3 regions of the Microbacterium sp. zg-Y818 genome follow, and region 3 is predicted to be linked to each of the others. Evidence: predicted binding sites of a transcription regulator. Region 3 holds the regulator's gene; each other region holds the start of a gene.

Region 1 (9,534 bases), 360 kb from region 3:
CAGCGGCGAGACGGATCAGGCCAGGGGCTTGGTGCCCGGGTCGGTGTCGTTTGTGCCGCCCGATGCGCGGTTGCGGTCATCGTCGACCGAGGTGATGTCGCCGTCGGCGACATCGGCGACGTACTCGTCTTCGGCTGCCTCGGACTCGATGAACTCGTCTTCGGTGACGACGCCCTCGGCCGGGTCGACGACGCGCAGGATCGCCTGGCTGTGCACCTTGATGTCGACACCCGGCGCGATTTCAACGATGGCCGGCTGGTCGAGGTTCTCGGGGTCGTAGGCCACGATCGTGCCGTAGAGGCCGCCCTGCAGGAGCACCTCGGCGCCGGGAACCGTCTGGCGCGCCTTCGCCTCCTGCTCGGCCTTCTGGCGCTGCATGCGACGGCGTGAGCTCCAGAACATGAAGACGAGCAGAGCGCCGAGCAGCAGGATGAGGCCGTACTCGGCGAAGAAGACAGCGAATTCCATGGAGGTGAGGTCACCTTTCGGTTCGGGCATGCCGTGAGGCACCCCAGCAGAGGTTGCGGCGAAAGCCTTCAGCGATTATAGGTCATCGATGCGCAGCGCCCCTTCGGCGTGCGGAACGCGCAGGTGGGCATATGCCTCGGGGGTGGCGATGCGACCGCGGGGCGTACGCCCCATGAACCCGATGCGCACCAGATACGGCTCCACCACAGACTCGATCGTCTCGGCCTCCTCCCCCACGGTCACCGCGAGGGTGCTGAGCCCCACCGGTCCCCCGCGGAATCGCCGGACGAGCGCGTCGAGCACGGCGCGGTCGAGCCGGTCCAGCCCGATCGGGTCGACGTCGTAGAGCTCGAGCGCGGCGTTGACGTCGGCCTGCGTCGCCGCCGGCCCGCCGTTGAAGGCGCTGGCGCGCCCGCCTTGGCCGTGCACGATGACGTAGTCGCGCACGCGCCGCAGCAGGCGGTTGGCGATGCGGGGCGTGCCGCGGGAGCGCCGCGCGATCTCGGCGCGCGCATGTGCCGGAAGACCGACCCCGAGCACGAGAGCCGATCGCTCCACGACCTGTTCCAGTTCGCTCGGTTCGTAGTACTCGAGGTGCGCGGTGAACCCGAACCGGTCCCGCAGCGGATTGGGGAGCATGCCGGAGCGGGTCGTGGCGCCCACGAGGGTGAACGGCGCCAGCTCGAGGGGGATGCTCGTGGCGCCGGCACCCTTGCCCACCATGATGTCGATGCGGAAGTCCTCCATGGCGAGGTACAGCATCTCTTCGGCGGAGCGGGCCATGCGGTGGATCTCGTCGATGAAGAGCACTTCGCCGGGCGTCAGGCTGGACAGCAGCGCCGCCAGGTCGCCGGCATGCTGGATTGCAGGCCCCGACGACAGGCGAAGCGGACGGTCGCTCTCGTGTGCGACGATCATCGCCAGCGTGGTCTTTCCCAGGCCCGGGGGCCCGGAGAGCAGGATGTGGTCGGCCGGGCGCTGCTGGATGCGCGCCGCCTCGAGCAGCAGCTGCAGCTGGCCGCGCACCTTGTGCTGCCCGACGAACTCGGCCAGCGAGCTGGGTCGCAGCGCACCTTCGACCGCCAGCTCGATCTCGTCCTGCGGCTCGGCGGGGTTCACGGTCTCATCCACCGGCGGGCTCCTTGCGGGAGGGGCCCAGCTGGGCCAGCGTCAGGCGCAGCAGCGCTGAGACGTCGCCCCGCTGGCGCTCGGATGCCGCCTCGGCCACCGGGCCGACGGCCTCCGCTGCGATCCGCTCGCTCCACCCCAGGCCGACGAGGGCGGCCACGACCTGCGCGACGACCTTCTCGTCGGCCTTTCCCGACGCGACAGCCCCGCCCGTGCCGCCGAGCCCGAGGGCCTGCAGCTTGCCGGCGAGCTGAACCACGATGAGCTTGGCCGTCTTGGGTCCGATTCCCGACACGCGACGAAACGGCGCGTCGTCTTCTGCGGTGACCGCCTGCGCGATCTGGTCGACGGTCAGCGAAGCCAGCACGCCGAGGGCGGATTTGGGCCCCACCCCCGACACGCTGATCAGCTGGAGGAAGACGCTGAGCTCGTCGCGGGTGGCGAACCCGAACAGCGCCAGGGCGTCCTCGCGCACGACGAGGTGCGTGTGCAGCACGATCTCGTCGCCTACGTGAAAGCTCCGCGACAGTTGCGGGGTCACCGCGATCGAGAACCCGACGCCGTTGACGTCGACGATCACGCTGTCGGGATCGAGGTGCAGCACGCGACCGCGTGCGGAGGAGATCATGCTCCGAGCCTACGGCCGCCTTCGGATGTTTGTTCTATCGACACGCGCCCGCGGCCGGGGTCGGCCCTGTCGGGTGCCCCGCGGCCAGGCTGTTGCCGAGGCGTTCTCAGAACGGTGGTGGGCCCTCGGCTGCGGCCAGGGCGGTGAATTCGAGCACGCGTCGCGGGATGTCGAGGTGGGTCCGCCCGGTGGGGCTGGTCCATTCCAGGATGCCGTGCAGCTTCTGGATCACGGTCCAGGCGCTGGCGTGTTTGAGGGTGTGGTGCCGGACGCAGAGGTTCGCGAGGTTGCACAACGCGGTGGGTCCGCCTCGCGCGTGGTCGAGGGTGTGGTCGTGGTCGCAGTAGTACACGGGCCTTCGGCATCCGGGGAACCGGCAGTGCTCGTCGCGGGCGTCGAGGTGCCTGCGCTGTGCCCGGTTGGGCCGGTAGGTGTCGACGTGCTGCACGGCGCCGGTGGTCGGGGAGGTGAACACCCGCTCCCAGAGGTCCGTGGTCGCGGCGAGGTGCCGGGCGGTATCGGGGTCGATGGGCCCGTACCCGATGAGTTCGGCCGGCGCGGTGCCTTCGCCGGTGAGGGTGTCGACGGGGATCACGATCTGCACGTGCGCGGTGATCGCCTGCCCCGCGGGGATGCTGCGGGACGAGGCGGGTGTGCTGGCGTGGCCGGTGAGTAGCAGGTCGGTGAGGACGTCGGCCCGGACCTGGTCGGCGGTGCGGGTATCGGTCGCGGCTGCGTCGGTGTCCGCCGGCTCTTCGGCCACGGGCTGCTCATCCGGGTGTGCCTGCACCGTGCCCGTGGCGTCGGTGTCCGAAGGCGCGGCCGCGCCGCCGTCCTCAGGCGTGCTTGCCGCGGGCCCGCTGTCCGTCCCGTCTGCGGCCGCGGCGCGCTGGGCGGCGGCGACCTCGCGGGCGTGTTGGGTGAGCCGGTCGTGGATCGCGTACGCCAACGCCGCCGGGAGCACCGCGGCAAGTTCCGCCATCCCGTCCTCGAGATCCCGCACCCACACCCGCCGCCCGGCGGCAGCCTCGGCGTGACGCTCGGCGAGGGGTACGGGGTGCAGGTTCTGCGCGATCATCGCGATGATCGGCTTGGCCCGCCCCGGTGTCTCCCGCTCGCAGACGACCAGGGCGGCCTGTTCGAACCGGGCGCGCGCGTCGGGGTCGGTGATGCGGACCCCGGCATCCTGAATGATCCGCACGTGCGCCGTGTCGATGGCCCCCGCCCGCAACGCCGCGACGGTCGCGGCGAACCCGGTCACCAGGACGGTCGCGTCGTGCAGGCGGTCCTGGATCACACGGTCGGACCGGCGCAACACCGCGGCGACGTCGGCGGCCATCTCCCGCAACGGCATCTCCCGCTCCCGGCCCGCACTGGACGGCACCAGGGCGGTCCGCGCCGCCGCGATCGCATCCGCCCGCGCCAGCAACCCCAGCTCCTCGGCCTGCAACGCCGCGATCCGCGCCCTCGTGCGCTCCAACTCCCCCAGCACCGCACCACGCGAGCGCGTATCGCGTCTCGTCGTGGCTGCTGGTGAACTGCTCATACCCATAATTCTGCCGAGGTCCACCGACATTGACCGCGCCTAAAACCCAGGCCAAACGGCGATTGTGGATAACTTCTGCCGGCATCCGGCTGTGGAGAAACCGGCGCCTAACACCGGCCAAAAACCAAACCCTCAGCGCCGCGTCACACGCTCGGCATTCGCCCACGCCCGCTGCGCCGGCGTCAGCGTCGCCGAGCCAGAGCCAGAGCCTGAGCCAGAGGCAGAGGCCGTCAGCCCACCGCGCCAGGCATGGCAGAGAGCCAGGGCCAGCGCGTCGGCGGCATCCGCCGGCTGGGGCAACGCGTCGAGCCGCAGCACGCGCGCGACCATGGTCTGCACCTGCAGCTTGTCCGCGGCGCCGTAGCCGGTGACAGCGGCCTTCACCTCGGAGGGCGTGTGGGTCGCGGCAACCAGGCCCCGCTCCCCCGCCAGCAGCAGGGCGATGCCGCTGGCCTGCGCCGTTCCCATCACCGTGCTGCGGTTGTGCTGGGCGAAGACCCGCTCGACCGCCACGACGTCGGGCCGGTGCTCATCGAGCACCGCGCGAAGTCCCGCAGCGATGGCCGCGAGACGCTGCTCGATCGGCAGCGACGGCTCGGTGCGCACGACACCGACGTGCACCAGCGACGCCGAGCGGTTGCGCGCGACGTCGACGACCCCGACGCCGCATCGGGTCAGGCCCGGGTCGACGCCGAGAACGCGGAGAGTGCCGGTGGATGCCACCCGCCTACGCTAGCCCGCGGGTGGTGGCATCCGTCCCAGGCGCTCCGTCCGGTGGGTGCGTTCAGTCGCTCTCGTCGTCGGTTTCGAGCTGGCCCTGCACCTCGGGCGTGAGGTCGAAGTTGCTGAAGACGTTCTGCACGTCGTCGCTGTCCTCGAGCGCGTCGATGAGACGGAAGACCTTGCGCGCGGTGTCGGCGTCGATCTCGACCTTGAGGTTCGGGACGAACTCCACATCGGCCGATTCGTAGTCGATGCCGGCATCCTGCAGCGCCGTGCGCACCTTGACCAGGTCGGAGGCCTCGGTGATGACTTCGAACCCCTGCCCGTGGGGCAGGATCTCCTCGGCGCCGGCGTCGAGAACGGCCAGCATGACGTCGTCCTCGGTGGTGTTCTCAGACGACACCACGATGACGCCCTTGCGGGTGAAGTTGTACGCGACGCTGCCGGGATCGGCGAGGTTGCCGCCGTTGCGCGACAGAGCTGTGCGCACCTCGGCCGCGGCGCGGTTCTTGTTGTCGGTCAGACACTCGATCATGAGTGCCACTCCGTTGGGGCCGTAGCCCTCGTACATGATCGAGGTGTACTCGACGGCTTCTCCCCCGATGCCCGCACCGCGCTTGATGGCACGGTCGATGTTGTCGTTGGGGACCGACGTCTTCTTCGCCTTCTGGACGGCGTCGTAGAGCGTCGGGTTGCCTGAGAGATCCGCGCCGCCGAGCTTGGCGGCGACCTCGATGTTCTTGATGAGCTTGGCGAATGACTTGGCACGGCGACTGTCGATGACGGCCTTCTTGTGCTTCGTCGTCGCCCACTTGGAGTGGCCGGACATGCGGAACAGTCTATGGGCAGAGCCCGCGCCTGTGTACGGCGGCGACGACCACGGCAACGCTGCGCCTGGTGCGGCGCTCCGGTGCGGAGCACACTGGCGGCATGGACGAGAGGGAGCGCGCCCTGGGGGCGGCATACCGCGCGGCGCTGGCGTTCTTCGACGAGCTCGACGAACGTCCGGTATGGCCACGCGCAGATGTGGACGACATGCTCGCCGCCTTCGGGCGGGAGCTGCCGGAGAATCCCGTCGACGCGGGTCGGGTGATCGCCGAGCTCGCCGCCCGTGCGCAGCCCGGGCTGGTGGGTATCGCGGGCGGCCGGTTCTTCGGCTTCGTCATCGGCGGCACCCTGCCGGCTGCGCTGGCCGCCGACTGGCTGGTCTCGGCGTGGGATCAGAACTCCGGTTCCAGCACCATGACGCCTGCCGTCGTCGCACTGGAGCGGATCGCCGGAGCGTGGACGTGCGAGCTGCTGGGACTCCCCCGCGATGCGTCGGTGGGCTTCGTCACCGGCGCGCAGATGGCCAACTTCGTCTGCCTGGCCGCGGCGCGTCACGCGGTGCTGCGCCGGGCCGGATGGGACCTGACGCGTGACGGTCTGCGCGGGGCGCCGCCGCTGCGGTTCGTGGTGGGTGCCGATCGCCACGGCGCCGTCGACCGTGCCCTGCGGTTCGCCGGCGTCGGCGCGGCCGAGATCGCCGTGGTCGCCTCGGACGGTGAGGGGCGGATGTTGCCGGAGGCACTCTCGGAGACCCTGCGTGCCGAAGAGGGCGCACCGGTGATCGTGTGCCTGCAGGCCGGTGAAGTGCACACGGGGGCGTTCGACCCCTTCGCGCAGCTGATCCCCCTCGCCCGCAGCCACGGCGCATGGGTGCATGTGGATGGGGCCTTCGGGCTCTGGGCGGCGGCGGCGCCGGAGCTGCGTCACCTCACCGAGAGCGTCGGCGAGGCCGACTCCTGGGCCACCGACGGGCACAAGACCCTCAACGTCCCCTACGACTGCGGCATGGCGATCGTGCGGGACCCCGCCGACTCGATAGCCCTCTTCCACGCGGGCGGCGACTACCTGATCCACTCGAGCTTGGACCCGTGGGACGTCACCCCCGAGCTTTCGCGACGCGGGCGGGGCGTGCCCGCGTGGGCTGCGCTGAGATCCCTCGGTCGGGCGGGGGTGGCGGAGATGGTCGCCCGGCTGCACCGGAACGCCCTGCAGCTGGAGATGCGCCTGCGCGGCATCCCGGGGGTGAGCGTCGTCAACGACGTCGTCTACACACAGGTGATGTTCCGGCTTGACACCGACGGCGATACCCGCGCGCTGGGGGCGGCGATCCTCGCTGAGGGCACGGCCGCGTTGACCGGTGCCCAGTGGCGCGGCAAGGCGGTGTTGCGCTGCTCCATGTCGAGCTGGGCGACAGCGCCCGACGACATCGATCGCACGGCGGACGCGATCGCACGCCTGGTGCGCGAACTGCCGACGGCGATCTGACGCCCTGTCGGCCCTGGTGCGTCCGTTTGGCCTAGGCCAGACGCTAGCATGGGGCCGTTATGGGCGGAGCGGGCGGAACGGGTCAGGCGATCACGGGATCTTCGGCGGCGGAGATCGCCGAGAGCGTCCGCGCGCTCGTCGACAGCGGGCGCCTCTCCCCCGGCGATCCGCTGCCTCCGGTGCGCATGCTCGCCGATCGCCTCGCCGTGAATCGCAACACGGTCGTGGCGGCCTACCGCCTGTTGGCGCAGGCCGGTGCGGTGACCGGGCACGGGCGCGGCGGCACGCGCGTGAGCGCACCCTCGCCGATGCCGGTGGAAGGCTACGCGCACGGCAGCGACCTGCGCGACGTGGCGGACGGCAACCCCGACCCCGCCCTGATCCCGGACCCTTCGCGCGCGCTGGCCGCTCTCGCGGGGCGCCCGGTGCTCTACGGAGAGCCGGTGGTCGACCCGGACCTGGAACGGTGGGCACGGGCGTGGATGGCTCCTGACGTGCCGGACCCGGAGGGGATGCAGGTGACGGTCACGGGCGGTGCCGTCGACGCGATCGAGCGCCTGCTGGCCGAGGCTCTGGTGCGCGACGACGGCGTCGCTTTGGAGGACCCGTGCTTTCTCTCCAGCATGCGGACGGTGCGGCTCGGCGGCTACCGTCCGGTTTCGGTCCCGGTGGACGACGAGGGGATGACCGTCGAGGGACTCCGCGCCGCCCTCGCGCACGGGGTGCGCGCCGTCATCTGCACTCCCCGCGCCCAGAACCCCACCGGCGCGAGCCTCACGCCCGAGCGCGCAGCGCAGCTGCGGGAGGTGCTGGCGCCGCACCCGTATGCCCTCGTGATCGTCGACGATCACTTCTCGCTGCTCACTCGCCGGCCGTACCACTCGATCGTCCCGCCGGGGCACCGTCGCTGGGCGCTCATCCGGTCGGTGTCGAAATTCCTCGGGCCGGACATGTGCCTCGCCGTGACCGCGACCGATGCCGGCACCGCCGAGCGCCTGGCGGGCCGGTTGAGCCCGGGCAGCACGTGGGTCAGTCATCTGCTGCAGCGTCTCACCGTGGCGCTCGTCACCGACACGCGGGTCATGGATGCCGTCGACAGCGCCGGCGAGCACTACCTGCGACGCAACCGTGCGTTCGCCGCGCGGCTGGTCGCGCACGGAATCCACGCCGATGCCGGCGACGGTCTCAGCCTGTGGGTCGACGTAGGCGCGCCGGCCCGCACCGTCGCCGAACAGCTCGAGAGGCGCGGCTGGCTCGCCCGCCCGGGCGACGAGTTCGCGCTCGCCGACCCCGCAGCGACGCGGCGGCTCCGGCTGACCGTGCACACTCTCTCCGACGACGACGCCGAACGGCTCGCAATCGACCTCGCCGCCGCCCGTGCGGCCGCCGCCCAGCAAAGCCCGCCTCTCAGCGAAGCCCGTCTCCCATGAAAGAAGGTCACCACCCGTGAAGATCCTGTCCATCCAGTCCGCCGTCGCCTACGGTCACGTCGGCAACTCCGCCGCGGTGTTCCCGCTTCAGCGCATCGGCGTCGAGGTGCTTCCGGTGTACACCGTCACCTTCTCGAATCACACCGGCTACGGTGCCTGGCGCGGCCCGCTCATCTCTCCCGACGACGTGCGCGAGGTCATCACCGGCATCGAGGAGCGCGGTGTCTTCGGCGAGATCGACGTCGTCCTGTCGGGGTACCAGGGCAGCGAGGGCATCGGCGATGTCATCGTCGACGCCGTTGCCCGGGTGAAGGCGGCCAATCCGGATGCCGTGTACGCGTGCGACCCCGTGATGGGCAACGCCAAGTCCGGATGCTTCGTCGCTCCGGCCATTCCCGTGCTGCTGCGGGAGAAAGTCGTCCCGGCGGCGGACATCATCACGCCCAACCAGTTCGAGCTGGGCTTTCTCACCAGCACCGAGCCGGCGACGATCGAGGAGACGCTGGAGTCGGCGGATCTCGCGCGGGCGATGGGGCCTCGAACGGTGCTCGTCACGAGCGTCGAGCGCCCCGACCGTGCCGACGGGACCATCGAGATGCTCGTGGTCGACGACGCCGGCGCGTGGATCGTGCAGACTCCGCTGCTGCCGATGAAGGCCAACGGGTCGGGCGATGTGACGGCGGCGCTGTTCACCGCGCATTACCGGCGCACCGGCAGTGCCGCGGAGGCGCTGGCGAGCACCACGTCGAGTGTCTTCGACCTGCTGCGCACGACCCACGAGTCCGGCCAGCGGGAGCTCGCCCTCGTGGAGTCGCAGGAGTTCTACGCCCACCCGCGGCTGCAGTTCGACGTGCAGCAGGTGCGCTGAGAGCGAGGGGCCGGCTCAGCCGGCCCCTCCTCGTCAGTAGACGCCGCCGGTCTCGCTCCAGGCCGACTCCCACTGCGGGGCGTCGGCGGGGCAGAGGAAGCCGGTGCCGAACACCATGATGCTCAGAGCGCCCTCGATGGCCTGCGGGTCGCCACCGGAAACGGCGGCGATGAGGGGCGAGCTGTTGACGTGTGCGCGGAACACCTCGACGTCCACGGCGTGACCGTTGAGGATCGATGTCTCGCAGGCGTCCAGCGCGAGGGCGAGCGTGATGCTCTCTGCATTGGCATCCCACGTGCCGCCCTGCGACTCGACGTACGCGCGTTGCTGGCTGATGAGCTCCGTCTGCTCCGGCGTCTTCGCGACGAGCGGAGTGCCGTCCAGCGGCTGCTGCTGGGCCTCGATGAAGGCATCGCGCTCCGCGAACGCG
Region 2 (9,534 bases), 1.4 Mb from region 3:
CGTAGCGTGTGCGGTGCCGGTTCGGGGGGATCGGCACGGGTGCCGGCCCGGGGAGCCGGCACCCACACCCCCGGATCACCAGCCCATCGAGCCGGGCACGCCCTTGAACGGCCCACGCACCCACGAGGTCACCCAGCCTCCGTAAAAGCTGCCCGGCTGCGGCACCGCCGTCTCGCCGTCGACCGTGCACCGGTCCATCGGGCCGGCGTACACCGCGACCCGGTCGGTGAGCAGCTCGTAGCCCGGCGACGGGTCAGGGTAGTTCCACGCCGCGCGCGGGGCGACGCGGTCTCCGCCGCGCACGTCGAAGTACCCCGCCGCGCCCTTGAACTCGCAGTACGAGCTGCCGTCCGTGGGGACGAGGGAGCCCGGCGCGAACGCCGCGATCGGCAGGTAGTACACCGGCGGGTGGCTCGTCTCCAGCACCCGAACGACGTCGGTCGTGTCGACGATGCGTACGCCGCCGAAGTCGATCGTCACGGGGGTGTCGACGCGCTCGATGCGCGGCGGGCGCGGGTAGTCCCAGACCGATTCCTGGCCGGGGTCGACGGGATCGGGGCGGGGGTGGGTCATGGCCTCACTGTATGAATGCGGTGAGATGCGCCGCTAGGGCTCCCGCGGCGCGCACCGGTGGTTGACTGTCGCCATGACCGGCGTGCCGATGTTCCCGCTGGGCAGCGTGCTGCTCCCCTACACGCCGCTGCCGCTGCGCATCTTCGAGCCGCGCTACCTCACGATGATCGGGCGCCTGCTCGACGAGGAGGAGCCCCAGTTCGGCGTCGTGCTCATCGAGCGCGGTCCCGAGGCCGGCGGCGGCGAGCAGCGCAGCGGCATCGGCACGATCGCGCGCCTCGTGCGCGTGGCCCCCACCGCGACCGACCTGCAGGTGGTGGCCGTCGGCGCCGAGCGCATCACCGTCGACCGGTGGCTGCCCGATGACCCGTACCCGGTGGCGGAGGTGTCGCCCGTGCCGCCGCTGGAGTGGTCCGACGCGCTGACGCCGCTGCGCGACGAGGCCGAGAGCATCGTGCGGCGGGTGCTCGCGCGCGCCGCCGACGATGAGAACGTGCGGTGGGATGCCGAGACCGAGCTCTCCCCCGACCCCGTCGAGTCCTCGTGGCAGCTCGCCGCGATCGCCCCGCTGGGTGAGCTGGACCGCTTCACGCTGCTGCATTCAACGACGCTCGGCGGGCTGCTGCGGCAGATCATCGACCTGACCCTCGACATCGAGCCCCTGCTGACACGCCCACCCGCCGACGACCTCGGCTGATCTGTCCGGTCGCGGATGCGCCTCGGTCAACGCGGCGCGCCAGCCCGCGCGATCGGGGGGTGGGTCCCACGCCCACCGCACCGGCGACTTCGACCGCAGCACGATGGGTTCGCCGCCGGGCGGATGAAGAAGGAACGGTCCCCGCCCGTCGCGCGTGATCTTCCACCCCTGGTTGTGCAGGAGCAGATGATGGAACCGGCACAGCAGGATTCCGCGGTCGACGTCGGTGCGGCCCTGCTCCGCGCACCAGTGGTCGCTGTGGTGCGCTTCGCAGTACGAGGGTGGGCGGTCGCAGCCGGGCCACATGCATCCGCCGTCACGGGCGGCGAGGGCGAGCCGCTGCTTCGCCGTGGACAGTCGCTGCTCGCGCCCGACATCGAGCGGGTTCCCGGCGCCGTCGACGCTCACGAGCACCCTGGCGGTCTCGCACAGCGCCTTGTCGAGCACCGAACCCGGCAGTGCCGCACCCCCGTCCTCGACGCGCGCGACGCCCAGGAGACGCCCGAACGCGTCACGCGCGCCGACGGCATCCCGCACCGCTACCAGCCGCACACCGGGCTGACGCGCCCCGAACACGTCCTCGGCCGAGGCCAGAGCCCCCGCTCGAACGACGTCCATCATGAGGTCGTAGGTCAGCTGCTCGTTCGTGCGCCCATCGCGCACGAGTGAATCGGCGTCGGCCCGCTCGGCCTCGGTCATGAACCGCGGACCGCCTCGGCGCGGACGCAGTGCCGCACCGATGATCGAGTCGACCCACGCGAACATCTCGTCGTCGAAGTCGATGCGGGCGTGGTGTACGCCTTCGCCGTCCGTCCACATGCGCCAAGACCGTCCCTGGAACCGCCGCGCGAACCGGTCCTCGGCACCGGCGGGGTCCAGCGCGTCCCGCACTGCTCGCGCCCGCTTGACCACCTCTTCCACCGGGAGCCCCGGCACCTCGCCCATGAGCTGCTCTGCGGCGACGGCCCAGACCGCTTTCGCGTCGTCCGAGTCCGGCGGTTCGCCGAGCCCTCGGCGGATCGCGTCGTGCTGCGCGGTGGTCACCACCCCCGCGAGCATGGCCTGGCGCAGGTCGGCATGCCACGGTGCGATCGCGGCGTGCGGCGTCCGCTCGTCCTCGCCGCCGTCACCGGTGGAGCCCGCACCGCACGCGTCGTCGAGCAGCGACGCGCCCACGCGCACCGCCCGCGTCGCATCCGCGCGCGACCCGCCCGTGATCTCCTGGATGAGGGCGACCGGCGACCGATGGCCGCGTGTGCCGGCCAGCCCGCCGTGCGGCGCGGCGGACCGCTCGGCGATGACCGCGGCCGTGACGACCGTCAGCCGCTCGAGGCAGCCCATGACGGCGGCGGCCTCTTCGAACACGGCCAGCACGTCGTCATCGGACAGAGCGCGCACCGCCGCCAACAGCTCACCGGGCACGACGTCGAGGTCGCGGTGGCCGCTGACAGCCTGCGCTCTCGTCGCAAACTCGGTGAGGAAGGTCATGCCCTCATCATGCCGCCACCGTCGGACATTTGTTCGATAGTGGCCGGTAAGCTGTGCATGGGTCGGGCGACCCCCGAGCCGGGGAGGGAACCCGCCCCTACTGCCTCACCGCGGCGGGCGCTCCAGCGGCAACTCGCGCGTGGCATCCCACGGCTCGGTCCATCCGAGGCGGTCGAACAGCACGTCGAGCACCATCGCCGTGAACCCCCACACGAGGTGCGCCTCGGGACCCTGACCGACGTGGAAGGCGGGCCCGCGCATCGTGCGCGCGCCGTCGCGCAGCACCGTGACGCCGCGGTTGGCCGGGCTCAGCAGGTCGGCCACGGGCGCGCGGAAGACAGCTGCGGACTCGCCTTCGTCGACGACGTGCACGGGCGACGGATGCCGCCACCACCCGAGCACCGGGGTGACGAGGTGTCGCGAGAATGCCAGCGGAATGGTCTCGAGCGCGCCGAGCACCTCGACCCCGGCCGGGTCGACGCCCGTCTCCTCCTGTGCCTCGCGCAGGGCCGCGGCGACAGGCCCGTCGTCCTCAGGATCGACCCGGCCGCCGGGGAACGCGACCTGCCCGGGGTGTGACCGCAGGGTCGCCGCCCGAGCGAGCAGCAGCACGTCGAGGTCGCGCGAGACCGCGGTGTCGGCGGCGGCGCGCTCGCTGGGCGTGGCATCCAGCACACCGAAGAGGATGAGCACCGCCGCGGGCCGTGATCCGGGTGCGACGGGGAGATCGATGAGCGGCCCGAACGACGGCACGACGGTCGGCTCGCTGCGCCGACGACGCTCCACGTCAGCGGCGAGCGCGGCCAGCTGTGCGCGCGCGGTGTGAGGGGCGTCCGGAACAGGCATCGCTTCAGGCTACGCCGCCGACGGATGCCGGCGCGTCAGCAGCCCCTCCCCCCACCCCCGGTCGCTGAGCGAGCGAGCGAAGCGAGACGAAGCGCCCCCACCGACCGGGCCGAGGGCGGGACGGAGCCCCCTAGTCCGTCCCGCCCCCGACCCAGACATACGGCGCGTGCGTAGCGATCGCACCCGCCCGCGCGCGCTGAGCCAACAACAGCGCGCCGTCCAGCGGGTCTCCGACAGCCGGCTGCACCCGAGCGTCGGGACGCAGCTCCGCGACCGTCTGCTCGAACGCCTGCGCCAGCAGGCCCCCGGCACGGAACACTCCCCCGGTGGTCGCGATCACCGCAGGCAGCGACCCCTCGAGCGCGGCGACGCCGCTGCGCGCGGCCTCCCGCCCCGCCTCTGCCGCGATCGCCGCTGCCGAAGCGTCACCGGCGGCTGCCAGTGCCAGCACATCGGCAGCGAAGGATGCCAGCACGCCGGCGCGATCCGGCCGGGTGTACAGCTGCGACGGCCAGGTGACCGGATCACCGAGTCGCTCCCGGGCCGCCCGCAGCAGTTCGGAGCCTGCGGCATCCACTCCGTCATAGGCGCGCATCGCCGCGATGAGTCCCTGCAGGCCGACCCAGGCGCCGGCGCCGCGGTCGCCCAGCAGGTGCCCCCACCCGTCCACCCGCCGCCAGACGTCGCGGCCGTCCGTGCCGAAGGCGATCGCACCGGTCCCGAGCGCCACGATCGCCCCGGCTTCGCCGCCCAGCGCGCCCAGATGCGCGGTCACGGCATCCACGGCCACGGCCACCGCCACCGGCCGCCCGGTCAGCTCACGAAGCTGGGCCGACAGGGCTGCGGCGAACCGCTCCGGCTCGGCGACCAGGGTCGCCAGACCCGTCGCGCCCACCCCGACGCCGCCGAGTTCCGCGACGACCTCCGGCCACTCCTGCGCAGCCCGCGCCACCAGCGACGTCACGGCGCCCGGCACCGTGCTGCCCCCATCCGTCACGCCGATGCGCTCTCCCGAGAACTCGAGACGCTCCCCCGAGGGCGCACCCTCGAGGCGCAACCCGACCCGGCTCCCCGAACCGCCGATGTCGAGCCCGAGCAACGACGTCACTTGCTCATGCCCGCGGTCAGGCCCGACACGATCTGCTTGGTGGCGAAGAGGAAGAGCACGACGAGCGGAATCGTCGCCAGCGTCAGCCCCGCGAAGAGGGTCGCCCAGTCGGTCTGGTACTCACCGAAGAACCGGGTGATGCCTACCGGCAGCGTGTACGCGTCACGGTCGCGGATGAGGATCAGCGGGTAGAAGAAGTCGTTCCATACCGGCACGAATCGGAAGACGATGACCGTGGCGATCGCGGGTTTGACCAGCGGCAGGTGGACCCGCCAGAAGGTTGCGAAGGGTCCGGCCCCGTCCAACCGGGCAGCCTCGTCGAGCTCGATCGGCAGCTGCCGGAAGAACGCCGCCAGCACGAAGGTCGAAAAAGGGATGCCGAGAGCGGCATACACCAGGATGAGGCCCCACAGGTTGGAGATCATGCCGACCGAGTCGAGCAGGAAGAACAGCGGCAGGATCGCCAGGTACACCGGCAGCATGAGGCCCGAGAGGAACAGTCCCTCGAGCGTGGTGAAGATGCGCGACCGCGTGCGCGCGAAGGCGTACGCGGCCAGCAGGGACACGGCGGTGGACAGGACGACCGATGCCACGGTGACGAAGATGGAGTTGAAGAAGTAGGTGTCGAACGACGCCGTCACCCACGCCTTCTGGTAGCTGGTGAAGTTCGGCGGCAGCGGCAGGCCGAGGGGGTGCTGGGCCATGTCCTGCGTCGTACGCAGGGAGTTGGACACCATGAGCAGCAGCGGCGCGATCGAGATCGCGGCGTACAGCCACAGGAACGTGCTGGCGGCGAACCCGCCCGCCGTGGCGCGGGGGCGGTTGCGGGGCGCCTCCCCGGCGGCGGATGCCGCGCGCCGCGAGCGTGTCGTGGGGGTGAGCGTGGCGGTCATCAGAAGAGCTTCCGTTCTGCCCGGCGCAGCATGACGGTGAAGGCCACCGCGATGCCGAAGATGAAGAGGAACAGCAGGGTCGCGATCGCCGAACTCGTGCCGATCGCGTTCGACGACCCCGACTCGAAGGCGGTGCGGTAGAACAGCAGGCTCAGCACGTCGGTGGCGCCGGCGGGGTTGCCCTGCGAACCGCCCAGGGCGTACGGGATCGGGAAGGCCTCCATCGCGCCGATGAAGGTCAGCACGCTCACGGTGCCGATCGCGGGGATCATCAGCGGCAGCGTGACGGAGCGGAACCGCTGCCACGACGTCGCGCCGTCGAGCGACGCGGCCTCATCGAGCTCCTGCGGGATTCCGCCGAGCGCTGCGCCGTACAGCAGCACCGGGAACCCGATCCACTGCCAAGCGGTCACGAACACGACCACCCAGATCGCCGTCTGCGGGTTGCCCAGCCACGGCTGTGCGAACTGCTCGAGCCCCACCGCGCGCAGCACCGCGTTGACCGGACCGAACAGCGGCGACAGCATGAGCGACCAGAGGTAGCCGATCACCAGCGGCGAGACCAGGTAGGGCAGCGTGTACATCGTCTGGAAGAACCGCTTGAGCCGGCCCATCCGGTGCAGCAGCACCGCGAGACCCAGCCCGACGGTGTTCTGGAACACCATCGCCCCGAAGAACAGCATCAGGTTGTGGACGAAGGCGTTGGGGATGTCGGTGCTGTAAGGCAGCTTGGTGAACAGCGTGACGTAGTTGTCGACCCCGGCGAAGTCGCCGCGGACGATGCCCGTCCACGAGAAGAACGAGTAGCTGAGCGCGGTGAACAGCGGATAGGCGATGAACACCGCGAACAGCACGAGCGCGGGGAGGACGAAGACCATGCCCGCCCGGCGGGACAGGGTCACGCCGGTGGTGACGCGCTTGCGGCGCGCCTTCGGCAGGGCGATGGCGGACATGGTCTTCGTCACTCCTCGTTGAATGGATGCCGTCAGCTGACGACGTCGGGGGCGCGGGTCACTGCCCGGGCGTGAACCACTGCGAGATGCCTGCCTGCAGGTTGGCCGCCGCACCCGCGGCATCCACCTCGCCGAGGAACATCCGCTGGATCTCGGTGCCGAGCACGGCGGTTCCGAGCGGCTCGCCATAACGGAAGTTCACCAGCAGCAGGTACGGGGCCTGGCTGGCTTCGTAGTTGTCCCACGCCTCCTGCATGACCTCGTCGGAATAGGTGACTCCGGGGATCGCCGAGAACTGGTTCAGCTCGTCGGCGACGAGCTGGCCGAACTCGGGGGTTGCCAGCCAGTTGAGCAGCGTGAACGCGGCGTCCTTGTTCTTCGACTTGGCGTTGATCGCGAAGTTGCCGTCGGCGTAACCGGGCGAGACGGGCTGGTCGAGCACGGCGTCCTCGGGGAGCGGCACCTGGTACGAGCCGAACTCGAGGTCGGGCGCCTGGTTGCGGAACGTCGCGATCTCGAACGAGCCGCCGGGGAACTGCGCAGCCTGACCCGAGGTGAACTGGATCTGGCTGTCGGTGTAGCCGACACCCACGACGTCGGGCGTGAGGTACGGCTGCACCTCCGAGATGATCTCGAGCGACGCGACGTAGTCGGGGTCGGTGAAGTCGGTCTCGCCGGCGAGCACCTTCTGCTCGAAGTCCGACCCGCCGTAGCGGGCGCTTCCCATGACATCGGCGAACATCGGCAGCACCCAGTCGTCCTTGGCGCCCAGGGCCATCGGCGTGATGCCTGCGGACTTCAGCGCCTCGTTGACCTCGATGAACTCATCCCACGTCGTGGGCACCTCGAGCCCGTTGTCGTCGAAGATCTGCTTGTTGTAGAACATCTGCAGCGTCTGCGTCGCCAGCGGCACGGCGTAGATCTTTCCGTCGTCCTTGCCCTTCGCGCCGGCGATGACGCTCTCGGCGATGGCGTCGAGTCCCTCGACCTCGCCGTCGATGGGCTCGAGCTGGCCGGCCTCGATGTTCGGCTGCAACTGCCCGTAGGCGCGCACCATCGGCACGTCAGGTCCGTCGCTGCCGGCGAGCCCGGTGGTGAGGATCTGGTTGTACTCGGTGTTCTGGAACGCCTCGAACTCCACGGTGATGCCGGGATTCTGCTCCTCGAACACGTCGAAGATGGTGTTGTAGGCCTCGACGTCCTCGGTGCGCCACGACCAGACGGTGAGCGTGACGTCCTCTTCGGTCGCCGCGGTGTCGTCGTCGCCGCTGTTCGCGCTTGGCGCGCAGGCGCTGAGCACGAGCGCGGACCCCGCCACGAGCGCGGCGGTGGTGAGGAAGCGTGTCCTCATGGGGTTCTCCTTCGGTGTGGGTGATCAGGTCGGGTACGACTCGGTGGTGCGCGGGGCTGCGTCGGCGAGCGCGGCGCGCACGGACCCGTCGTTGCCGGTGAGCAGGGCACGGGCATCGGTGGGCGCCACGTCGGCGAGCGCGGCGACGATCGCGGTCTTCAGCTCGCCGTCGGCGGCGGCGAGCACGTCGCGCGCGGCCTGCTCGTCGAGACCGGCTGCCTGCTGCAGAATGCGCACGGTCCGAAGTCGCAGCTTGGCGTTGGTGGCCACGACCGACACCATGAGGTTCGACCACGTCCGCCCGACGGCGACCATGAGCGCGGTGGAGAAGCCGTTGAGCACGAGCTTCTCGGCCGTGGCGGCCTTCAGTCGCGTGGAGCCGGTGAGCACCTCCGGTCCGGTGTCGACGACGATGTTCGCGTCGGCGAGCGGCGCCAGGGCGGCCTGCGGGTTGCTGGAGACGAGCACGGTGTAGGCGCCGCCGTCGCGCGCGGCGGCGAGTGCGCCGCCGACGTAAGGGGTGTTGCCGCTCGCGGCCAGGCCGATGGCGACGTCGTCGGGGCCGAGGCCCGCGGCGTCGGCACGGCCGGCGGCCTCGGAGTCCTCGGCATCCTCCACCGCCTTCACGAGCGCCGCCGGTCCCCCGGCGATGTGGCCGATGACCCGTTCCGGCTCGAGGTTGAACGTGGGCAGCAGTTCCGCGGCATCCAGCACGCCCAGGCGCCCCGACGTGCCCGCGCCGAAGTAGTGCACTGTGCCGCCGCGGCGGAACCGCTCGGCGGCGACGTCGACCACCTCGGCCAGCTGCGGCAGGATCGCCTCGACCGCGTCGACAGCCACCCGGTCCTGCGCGTTGAGCAGGCGCAGCACCTCGAGACTGGCCAGGGCGTCGAGGTGGGTCGACGCGTCGAGGCGCAGCTCGGTGGGAGGCAGCGGAAGGGGGTGCACAGGCATCGGCCGGACTCGTCCTAACACGTCATCGGGTGGTCGAGAACCCAGTATGGACAAAACTGTCGCCCTTGCAAAGGTTCTCGGTTATTTTTTTCATGTGCGTAACGAGAACGACATCGATGCGGTCCTCCGGGCGGGCCTCGACGACGGCGTCTTCCCTGCCGCCGCACTGCTCATCGCCATCGACGGCGAGGTGGTGGCCGAGCACGCCGTCGGCCGCACCCGCGCGTGGGACGCGGAGGGCGCCCCGGCCGCCGAGGCGTGGCCAGAAGCGGATGCCGCGACCCGTTTCGACCTCGCTTCGATCACCAAGCTCGTGACCGCGGCGACGCTGCTGACGCTGCTGCACGAGCGCGGCGGCGACGCGTCGCTGCCCGTGGCTCAGGTGCTGCCGGAATTCGCAGAGCCTTCGCTGCAGAACGTCACCGTGGCGCACCTGCTCAGTCACACCGCGGGGTTCCCGCCCGAATGGCACGACCGCTCCCCCGACCCCGGCGCGGCGCGGTTCCGGACCGGGGCGCGGCGCGTCGACGCCCCGGGCGCGCACCGGTACTCGTGCGTCGGGTACATCTGGGCGGGGTTGGCCGCCGAGGCGCTGGGGGGCGCCTCGCTCGACGTGCTGGCCGAGCGGTGCGTGCTCGCGCCGCTGGGGATGCGCGAATCGGGATTCCGGC
Region 3 (9,534 bases):
GGCGCGCGCTCGAGGATGTCGTCAAGGTCAAGGTCATCGACCGCACGACGGTGATCCTCGACATCTTCAGCCAGCACGCGAAGAGCCGCGAGGGCAAGGCGCAGGTCGAGCTCGCCCAGCTCGAGTACCTGCTGCCGCGCCTGCGCGGCTGGGGTGACTCGATGAGCCGCCAGGCCGGTGGCCAGGTGGGCGCCGGTGGCGCGGGCATGGGCTCGCGTGGCCCCGGTGAGACGAAGATCGAGCTGGATCGTCGCCGCATTCGCACGCGCATGGCGGTGCTGCGCCGCCAGATCCGCGACTTCGGTCCCGCGCGCGACGCCAAGCGCGCCGAGCGCAAGCGCCACACGATCCCCTCGGTCGCCATTGCGGGCTACACCAACGCCGGCAAGTCCAGCCTGCTCAACCGGCTCACCAGCGCCGGTGTGCTCGTCGAGAACGCGCTGTTCGCGACCCTGGATGCCACGGTGCGCCGCTCGGAGACCACGGACGGCCGGGTGTACACCTTGACCGACACCGTGGGGTTCGTGCGCAACCTGCCGCACCAGCTCGTCGAGGCGTTCCGTTCGACGCTCGAAGAGGTCGCCGGGTCCGACGTCATCGTGCACGTCGTGGATGCCTCGCACCCCGACCCCGCGAGCCAGCTCGCGACGGTGAGGGACGTGATCGGCGACGTGGGAGCGCGGGACATCCGCGAGATCGTCGTGTTCAACAAGGCCGACCTCGTCGACGAGGACACCCGAATGGTGCTGCGGGGCCTAGAGCCCGACGCGCTCTTCGTGTCGTCGCGCACCGGTGAGGGCATCGACGAGCTGCGCGCGGCCGTGGAGGCGGCGCTGCCGCTGCCCGCCGTGGAGGTGCACGCGCTCGTACCCTACGACCGCGGTGACCTCGTGTCGGCGGCGCACGAGACCGGACACATCCTGGCCCAGTCCCACGAGGAGCAGGGCACGGCGCTGCACGCGCACGTCTCCCCGCGGCTCGCGGCCGAACTGGAGCGGTTCCGCACCGACGCGTGAGCGCGGGCGCCGGGGCCGTGTGCTCGCCGCGCCCGGCGGTGTCAGTCGCCGGCGGAGAGCTCCAGGGTGGGCACCCCGGGGGTCTCGAAGCCGAACACCTGCCCCAGGAACGACAGCTCGGACTCGAGCGCGTTGGCGATCGTCTCGCCGCGCCGGAAGCCGTGCCCCTCGCCCTCGTACAGCACGTACGCGTGCGGCACGCCGCGTGAGGCCAGGGCGTCGCGGACGGCCTCGGACTGCGACGGCGGCACCACCTCGTCGTCGGCGCCCTGCAGCAGCAGCACCGGCACCCGGAACCGCTCCGGATGGCTGAGGGGCGAGCGCTCCGCGTAGACCGCTTCCGCCTCGGGAAGGGGCCCGATGAGCCCGTCGAGGTAGCGGGCCTCGAAGTCGTGGGTGTCCTCCGCGAGCGAGCGGGCATCGCCCACGCCGTAGCGTGAGATCCCGGCCGCGAACACATCGGTGCCGACCAGCGAGGACAGCACGGTCCACCCCCCGGCCGAGCCGCCCGCGATCGCGAGGCGTGCGGCATCAGCCCGGCCCTCGGCGGCGAGCCCTGCAGCGGCGGCGGCCACGTCGGCGACATCCGCGACGCCCCACTGGCCGCGCAGACGCTCGCGGTAGGCGCGGCCGTACCCGCTCGAGCCGGCGTAGTTCACGTCGAGCACGCCGATGCCGCGGCTCGTGAGGTAGGCGATCTTGCCGGATGCTGCTCCTGCCACCTGACCGGTCGGTCCACCGTGCACGAACACGACGTACGGCGGGAGCTCTCCCTCGGGCGCCTCGGCGACGGGGCTCGTCGGCGGGTAGTCGTAGGCGTGCACGGGACCCAGCGGCCCGTCGACGGTGAACGGCCGAGGCTGCGGCATCCACTCGGCGTCCCACGCGGACTCGCCGCCGGCGATCGTGATCGCGCCCGAGGGACGGTCGACGTCGACCAGCCACAGCCCGGACGGCAGGGTCGCGCCCGACCCGGTGAGCAGCACGCGCGTCCCGGCCGCGTCCTCGACCGACACCCCCGCGGTCGGGGGCACCTCGAGCGGCCGTGCGATGCCGTCGGAGCCGATGACGACCACCTCGTCGTCGCCGTTCGTCTGGACGGCGACGATGCGCGCGTCTTCGAGCACGGCGAACCAGCGCTGGCCGAGGCCCCACAGCGGTCCGCCGGTGTCGGCGTCTGCCGGCGTCACCGGCTCGGGCGCCGTGCCCGCTGCCGGGTTCGTGCGCCACAGGTTCCACCGTCCGGTGACGTCGTCGGCGTAGACGAGCGTCGTGGCATCCTGCCACTCGGGCTGCAGGGCCGAGGCGGTGCCGGACGTGACCGACGTGGGCGTCGCAGTGCCGCCCGCCTCGCGCCTCGCCACCATCACGCGGCTGCGGTCCCATGGCATGTCGGGGTGGTTCCAGGCGACCCAGGCCAGGTGACGGCCGTCGGGGGAGAGCGCCGGCTGGGCCACGAAGTCGCTGCCACCCCCCAGCGGGACGACGCGCACGTCGCCCGCGGTCGCGATCTCGACGATGTCCCGCACCGGGCGCGGCCCGCGGGTGTGGTCCTCGCGCACGGCGAGGAGCGTCCCGTGCTGCCACCTCAGCCCGCCGAAGCGCACGTCGCCGGCGTCCGGGGTGAGCGGGGTCGGCTCGCCAGCGGCGGGCAGCGCATAGACCCGTTGGTCGGTCTTCTCGACGAAGAACAGGGTGCCGTCGGGCGAGGCCGCCCACGATCCGCCGCCGTACTCGTGCACGCGGGACCGCGCGTTCCAGGGGGCGGGGAGCACGTCCGAGACCGCACCGTCCGGATTGCGCCGACGCACGGTGGTGCGACCGCCTTCACTGGGCACGGTCTGGCCCCACCACACCCCGTCACCGACGAAGGTCGCCCCCTCGATCCGCGGTGATGCCGCGGCGACCTCCGCAGCCGAGAGGGGAGAGGGCCAGGAACCGTAGGGAAGGACGTCGACCATGCCCCCACGTTACGCGGCGACACACAACGGCACGGATCGTCACAGGACCGCAGCCGGAGGAGCGACCTGGTTACCGTTGGCCCATCGTCGCCTCGCCCCGCACGGGGGCAGGCCAGGAGCGACAGCCGAGCCCGGCACCCGCCCGCGAGAAACGCACACGATGCGTGGATGCGGCCGCATGGGCCGCGTCCCCTGACGCCTGAGGAGGCGAGATGAGCCTGCTGCCCGAGGCGAGCGCACCGGCGGTGCCGTTCTCCTTCGAGCTCTACCCGCCGCGCACACCGGCGGCAGCCGAGGTGCTGCGCGAGACGATCCGGATGTTGGCCGAGCAGCGCCCGAGCTTCCTCTCGGTCACCTACGGAGCCGGCGGGTCGACCGGCGGGGACTCCCTCGCGGTGCTGCGCCACATCCGGCAGACGACGTCGGTCGAGCCGCTGGCGCACCTCACCTGTGTCGGAAACACCTACGCCGGCGCGACCGCACTCATCCGGGAGTTCCTCGACGCCGACATCACGAGCTTCCTCGCCCTCCGCGGCGACCCGCCGGCGGGTGTCGGCGAAGATGAGGCCTTCCTCGGCGACCTCGAAAGCGCCGCGCAGCTGGTGCAGCTGATCGATCGCGTGCAGGCGGAGCGGGCCCCCTACACCGAGGCGGCGATCCCGGGTCTTCCCGGCGCCGCCCGCGTGCAGCCCCGCCAGCGCGCCCAGATCGCCGTGGCGGCGTTCCCGATGGGGCATCCCCGGTCGCGGCATGCCGGCCAGCACCTCGATGCGCTGCTGGCCAAGCAGGCCGCGGGTGCCACGCTCGCGATCACCCAGCTGTTCTTCCATCCCGACGTGTATCTGGCCTTCGTCGAGCGGGCACGGGCAGCCGGCGTCCACATCCCGATCCTCCCCGGCATCATGCCCATCACCTCGCCCGCGCGCCTCCGCCGGGTGCTGGAGCTGACGGGCGAGGAGCTGCCCGCAGAGCTGGCGATCGCCCTCGAGGTCGAGCCGACCGCCGAGGGCCAACGCGACATCGGCGTGACCGCGGCTGCCCGGCTGGCGAGCGAGGTCGTCGCAGACGGCGCGCCCGGCGTGCACCTCTATGCCTTCAACGATCACCGCGTCGTCCTGGCCGTCCTCGGCGAGGCCGGCATCCTCACCCCACACAAGGAGACCGCATCATGACCACCGCCACCTTCCCCGACGGCACGATCCTCGGCTACCCGCGCATCGGGCGGCGCCGCGAACTCAAGACCGCCGTCGAAGCGCACTGGGCCGGAACCCTCGACGAAGCGGGTCTCGAGCGCGCCGCTGCCGACCTGCGCCGTGGCGCGCGCGAGCGGCTCGTCGAACTCGGGCTCGGGCGGGAGGACTCGTCCGTGCCGGAGAGCTTCTCGTTCTACGACCAGGTGCTCGACGCCGCGGTCGCTGTCGGTGCTCTGCCCGCACGCTTCGCCGACCTGCGCGACGGTGACGGCGCCATTCCGCTGTCGGCATACTTCGTCGCCGCGCGCGGTGACGGCGACCGGGCGCCGCTCGAGATGACGAAGTGGTTCGACACGAACTACCACTACCTCGTGCCCGAGATCGGTCCTGAGACCGCGTTCGCGCTGTCGACGGACCGCTTCGCCCGCCAGGTCGCCGAGGCGAAGGCCGACGGCGTGACCGTTCGCCCGGTCGTCGTGGGGCCCGTCACCCTCCTCGCGCTGGCCAAGGCGACGGATGCCGCGCCCGAGGGCTTCGACCCGCTCAGCCGCCTCGAGGACCTGCTGCCGGTGTACCGGGATCTCCTCGCGACCCTGCGTGCCGCCGGAGCGGAGTGGGTGCAGCTCGACGAACCCGCACTCGTGAGCGAGAGCCTGCCGGCGGCGCCGGAGCGCCTGGCCGAGACGGCTGCGCGCGCCTACGCCGTGCTGGGTTCGGCAGCGGACCGTCCCGCCATCCTGGTCGCCGCCGGCTACGCGCAGCTCTCACCTTCGGCGTGGGCGGGTCTGGCCGCCGCTCCCATCGAGGCCATCGCAGTCGACCTGCACCGCGGCTCCCTGCCGCCCGTCGTCGACGGGCTGGGGGGCAAGATCCTCGTGGGCGGCGTCATCGACGGCCGGAACGTCTGGCGCGGCGATCTGGATGCCGCGTGGGAGCGTCTCGCTGCGCTGCGCAGCCTCGGTGCCGCAGGAGTGGCCGCCGCCACTTCCACCTCGCTCCAGCACGTGCCGCACGACGTCTCGGACGAGCCCGATCTCGATCCCCGCCTGGCGTCGTGGCTGGCCTTCGCCGATCAGAAGGTCGGTCAAGTGGTGACGCTCGCGCGCGGCCTCTCGCGGGGCAGGGCGGCGATCGAGGACGAGCTCCACGCCGCTTCACACGCGCTGGACGACCGGCGTGCGGCGCCGGGGGTGCGCGACGGCTCCGTCCGCGCCCGCGCCGCCGGGCTCGCGCCCGGCGACTACCGTCGTGCGGCGGCCGGCGACCGCGAAGAGGCACAGCGCGCGGCGCTGGGACTGCCCGTGCTTCCGACCACGACCATCGGCTCGTTCCCGCAGACGCCCGAGATCCGCCGCGCCCGCGCCGCGCACGCTGCGGGGCGTCTGGATGGCGAACGGTACCGAGAGTTCCTCCGCGAGGAGAACCGGCAGGTGATCGCACTGCAGGAGCAGCTCGAGCTCGACGTGCTCGTGCACGGCGAGGCGGAGCGCAACGACATGGTGCAGTACTTCGCCGAGAACCTCGACGGGTTCGCCGTGACGCGCAACGGGTGGGTGCAGTCGTACGGCTCACGCGCGACCCGGCCGTCGATCCTCTGGGGCGACGTCGCGCGTCCGGCCCCGATCACCGTCGCCTGGTCGGCCTACGCGCAGAGTCTCACGGCGAAGCACGTCAAGGGCATGCTCACGGGCCCGGTGACGATCCTCGCGTGGTCGTTCGTGCGCGACGACCAGCCGCTCGCCGAGACCGCCGACCAGGTCGCGCTCGCGCTGCGCGACGAGATCGCCGACCTCGAGGCCGCGGGCCTGCGCATCGTGCAGGTCGACGAGCCCGCGCTGCGGGAGCTGCTGCCGCTGAAGGCGGCCGACCAGCCGGCGTACCTCGACTGGTCCGTCGCGTCGTTCCGGCTGGCCACCGCCGGCGCCGCTCCGACCACCCAGGTGCATACGCACCTCTGCTACTCGGAGTTCGCGGTCGTCATCGAGGCGATCGCGGCGCTCGATGCCGATGTCACCTCGATCGAGGCCGCACGCAGCCGCGGCGAGGTCATCGCCGACATCCGCCGCTCCGGCTTCGCCCGCGGCGTCGGGCCTGGCGTGTACGACATCCACTCTCCGCGCGTGCCGTCGACGGACGAGATCGCGGCGCTGCTGCGACGAGCGGTCGACGAGCTGCCCGTGGGACAGGTGTGGGTCAATCCGGATTGCGGGCTCAAGACGCGCGGCTACGAGGAGACGGTGCAGTCGCTGCGGAATCTGGTCGCGGCAACGCGCAGTGTGCGCGATCAGGTGGCCGCGCGCGTGTGACGCGAGCGGCGGGGGGACGCAGGAGGGGATGCCGCAGTCGTCGCGGCATCCCCTCCCTGTCGTTCTGCGTCAGATCGCCCGCAGGACCGCCACGATCTTGCCCAGCACGACGGCTTCGTCGCCCAGGATCGGTTCGAAGGCGCTATTGCGCGGCAGCAGCCACGTGTGACCGTCGCGCTGACGGAATGTCTTCACGGTCGCCTCGCCGTCGAGCATCGCCGCGACGATGTCGCCGTTCTCAGCGGTCGCCTGGGAGCGGACGACCACCCAGTCGCCGTCGCAGATGGCGGCGTCGATCATCGACTCGCCGCTCACCTTGAGCATGAACAGGTCGCCCTTGCCGACCAGCTGACGCGGCAGCGGGAAGATCTCCTCGACCTGCTGGTCGGCGGTGATGGGGACCCCCGCGGCGATGCGTCCGACCAGCGGCACGAGGGCGGCGTCGCCCACCGACGGTGCCGCGTCGGCCGGGTTCTCGCCGGCGGAGCCGGGCAGGTCGATCAGCACCTCCATGGCGCGGGTCTTGCCGGCGTCGCGGCGCAGGTACCCGCTGAGCTCGAGCTGGTTGAGCTGGTGGGTGACGCTCGAGAGCGACTTCAGCCCGACCGCGTCGCCGATCTCCCGCATGCTCGGCGGGTAGCCGTGGCGCGCGATCGATCGCTGGATCACCTCGAGGATCGCGAGCTGCTTCTCGCTCAGGCTCTTGCGTCGGCGCGTGTGCGGCTTGTCCTGAGCCCGCTCGCGGCCGGCCGGTGTCGCGTCGGTCATCGCCCTCTCCCGTCTCGCCGCATGGGGCAGCGTCTTCGAATGTCGGAGGTCCGTGGTGGGGTGCTCCTATCGAAACCGTATCCGGTGACGGATGCCGAAAGGTCGAGGTGCGCGCGTGTCGCGTGCGATCGATCTCCGAGCGAGTTTCGTGCTTGACAGCCTATAACTTCGAAGATAACTTCGGAAGAGAACTTCGCATCCGGCTCTCCCGGCCGAGAGTCGGATGCGAAGATCGCGACACAGGAGGACTCATGACCACCATCCAGCTCGCCGGACCCACGCCGTCCGCCACGCGGCTGCGGATCACCTCTCGCGGTCGACGCGTGCTCGTCGGCACCGCCGCGCTGCCCGCCGTCGCCGCCGTCACGGTCGCCGTGCTCAGCGGAGGGGGAGCGCTGGCGACGGTCTCCGACTCGGCACCCGCCGGCAGCTTCGAGACCGTGACGGTCGCGACCGGCGAGTCCCTCTGGGGCATCGCCGAAGAGGTGGCACCGAAGGCCGATCCGCGCGACGTCATCGACGCCATCGTGCGCCTCAACGCGCTCGAGACCTCGGCCGTCGCCGCCGGGCAGCGCCTGTCGATCCCGCTGGAGTACTCCGCCGACCGCTGATCGCGCCATGCGCTCTAGCATGGGAGGGGTGATCGTGAGTCTTGACGACCTGCCCCTCCGCGCGGATCTGCGCGGCCAAACCCCGTACGGCGCACCCCAGGCGGCTCTGCCCGTCGCCCTGAACGTCAATGAGAACACCCATCCCGTCCCTGACGAGGTGGCCGGAGACATCCTCGACTCGGTGGCCCGGGCGCTCCGCGAGATCAACCGCTATCCCGACCGCGAGTTCACGGCGCTGCGCGAGGGTTTCGCCGAGTACCTCGGACACGGCCTCGGCCCTGAACAGATCTGGGCGGCCAACGGATCGAACGAGGTCCTGCAGCACGTGCTGCAGGCGTTCGCAGGCCCGGGACGCACCGCCTTCTCTTTCGCCCCGACGTACTCGATGTACCCGCTGCTCACCCGAGGGACGGGGGCCTCGTGGATCGCCGGCCACCGGGCGCACGACTTCACCCTGAGCCCGTCCGACGCGGCGTCCCAGGTCGCCGACGCATCGCCGGACGTCATCTTCCTCTGCGCGCCGAACAACCCGACGGGCACGCCGCTGCCGCTCGACGTCGTCGAGGCGGTCTACGAGGCCAGCCACGGGATCGTCGTCGTCGACGAGGCGTACGCGGAGTTCGCGCCCCACGATCAGCAGTCGGCGATCACGTTGCTGCCGGGCAGGGAGCGCCTCGTCGTCTCACGCACCATGAGCAAGGCCTTCGCCTTCGCCGGCGCCCGGGTGGGCTACCTGGCCGCCGATCCGGCGCTGATCGACGCCCTGCGGCTCGTGCGTCTGCCGTACCACCTGAGCGCGCTCACGCAGGCGGCGGCGACGGCGGCCCTTCGACACGCGCCCGTCATGCTCGGCATGGTCGACGAGATCGTCGCGCAGCGCGACCGCATCTCTGCCACCCTGCAGGCGCTCGGGTACGAGCCCCACGAATCGTGGACCAACTTCGTGCTCTTCGGGGGCGTGGATGATCCCGCCGCGACCTGGCAGGCGCTGTACGACCGGGGGGTGCTCATCCGCGATGTCGGCATCCCGGGGCACCTGCGGGTGACGGCGGGCACCGAGGCCGAGACCACCGCGTTCCTCGACGCGCTGGCCTCGATAGACTCGACGCCATGACCCGTCCCGAGGCGCGTACCGCGTCTGTGCGCCGCGCGACCAGCGAGTCCACCGTCGAGCTCGAACTCGATCTCGACGGCACCGGCCGCAGCCACATCGACACGAGCGTGCCGTTCTTCGACCACCTGCTGACCGCCTTCGCGAAGCACTCGCTGACCGATCTCACCGTGCGTGCATCCGGCGACACCGACATCGACGCCCACCACACCGTCGAGGACGTTGCAATCGTGCTCGGTCAGGCGATCCGCGAGGCACTCGGCGACAAGAGCGGCATCTCGCGGTACGGCGACGCCCTGGTGCCGCTGGACGAGGCGCTCGCGCAGGCGGTCGTCGACATCAGCGGACGCCCCTACCTGGTGCACACCGGTGAGCCCGCCGGGTACGAGTTCCACCTCATCGGCGGCCACTTCACCGGCTCGCTGGTGCGCCACACGTTCGAGGCGATCGCCTTCCACGCCGGTATGACCGTGCACGTCACCGTGCTGGGTGGTCGTGACCCCCACCACATCGCCGAGGCGGAGTACAAGGCGTTCGCGCGCGCGTTCCGCCAGGCCAAGGCCCTCGA

Evidence for each region. The regulator LexA, encoded in region 3, represses DNA repair genes until DNA is damaged. The targets are predictions, from matches to a motif close to TCGAACANNTGTTCGA.
Region 1: ruvA (Holliday junction branch migration protein RuvA) is a predicted target of LexA. The motif match lies at 2,246-2,261, and genes of this name have one in related genera.
Region 2: QNO21_RS11175 (HNH endonuclease signature motif containing protein) is a predicted target of LexA. The motif match lies at 2,780-2,795, and genes of this name have one in related genera.

Annotation. Positions count from the first base shown of each region.
Region 1 is NZ_CP126741.1:1,291,148-1,300,681, forward strand. Features, by position in the region: gene QNO21_RS05920 (preprotein translocase subunit YajC) at 16-468, opposite strand; gene ruvB (Holliday junction branch migration DNA helicase RuvB) at 544-1,599, opposite strand; gene ruvA (Holliday junction branch migration protein RuvA) at 1,592-2,224, opposite strand; gene QNO21_RS05935 (HNH endonuclease signature motif containing protein) at 2,331-3,770, opposite strand; gene ruvC (crossover junction endodeoxyribonuclease RuvC) at 3,903-4,493, opposite strand; gene QNO21_RS05945 (YebC/PmpR family DNA-binding transcriptional regulator) at 4,555-5,322, opposite strand; gene QNO21_RS05950 (pyridoxal phosphate-dependent decarboxylase family protein) at 5,424-6,806, shown strand; gene QNO21_RS05955 (aminotransferase class I/II-fold pyridoxal phosphate-dependent enzyme) at 6,866-8,236, shown strand; gene pdxY (pyridoxal kinase PdxY) at 8,253-9,104, shown strand; gene QNO21_RS05965 (hypothetical protein) at 9,138-9,534, opposite strand, start outside.
Region 2 is NZ_CP126741.1:2,380,244-2,389,777, forward strand. Features, by position in the region: gene QNO21_RS11165 (DUF427 domain-containing protein) at 76-573, opposite strand; gene QNO21_RS11170 (LON peptidase substrate-binding domain-containing protein) at 647-1,270, shown strand; gene QNO21_RS11175 (HNH endonuclease signature motif containing protein) at 1,175-2,758, opposite strand; gene QNO21_RS11180 (NUDIX hydrolase) at 2,864-3,604, opposite strand; gene QNO21_RS11185 (BadF/BadG/BcrA/BcrD ATPase family protein) at 3,735-4,712, opposite strand; gene QNO21_RS11190 (carbohydrate ABC transporter permease) at 4,709-5,605, opposite strand; gene QNO21_RS11195 (carbohydrate ABC transporter permease) at 5,605-6,558, opposite strand; gene QNO21_RS11200 (ABC transporter substrate-binding protein) at 6,617-7,909, opposite strand; gene QNO21_RS11205 (N-acetylmuramic acid 6-phosphate etherase) at 7,934-8,863, opposite strand; gene QNO21_RS11210 (serine hydrolase domain-containing protein) at 8,958-9,534, shown strand, end outside.
Region 3 is NZ_CP126741.1:931,587-941,120, forward strand. Features, by position in the region: gene hflX (GTPase HflX) at 1-1,016, shown strand, start outside; gene QNO21_RS04165 (S9 family peptidase) at 1,058-2,977, opposite strand; gene QNO21_RS04170 (methylenetetrahydrofolate reductase) at 3,190-4,149, shown strand; gene metE (5-methyltetrahydropteroyltriglutamate--homocysteine S-methyltransferase) at 4,146-6,476, shown strand; gene lexA (transcriptional repressor LexA) at 6,546-7,244, opposite strand; gene QNO21_RS04185 (LysM peptidoglycan-binding domain-containing protein) at 7,496-7,855, shown strand; gene QNO21_RS04190 (histidinol-phosphate transaminase) at 7,875-8,969, shown strand; gene hisB (imidazoleglycerol-phosphate dehydratase HisB) at 8,966-9,534, shown strand, end outside.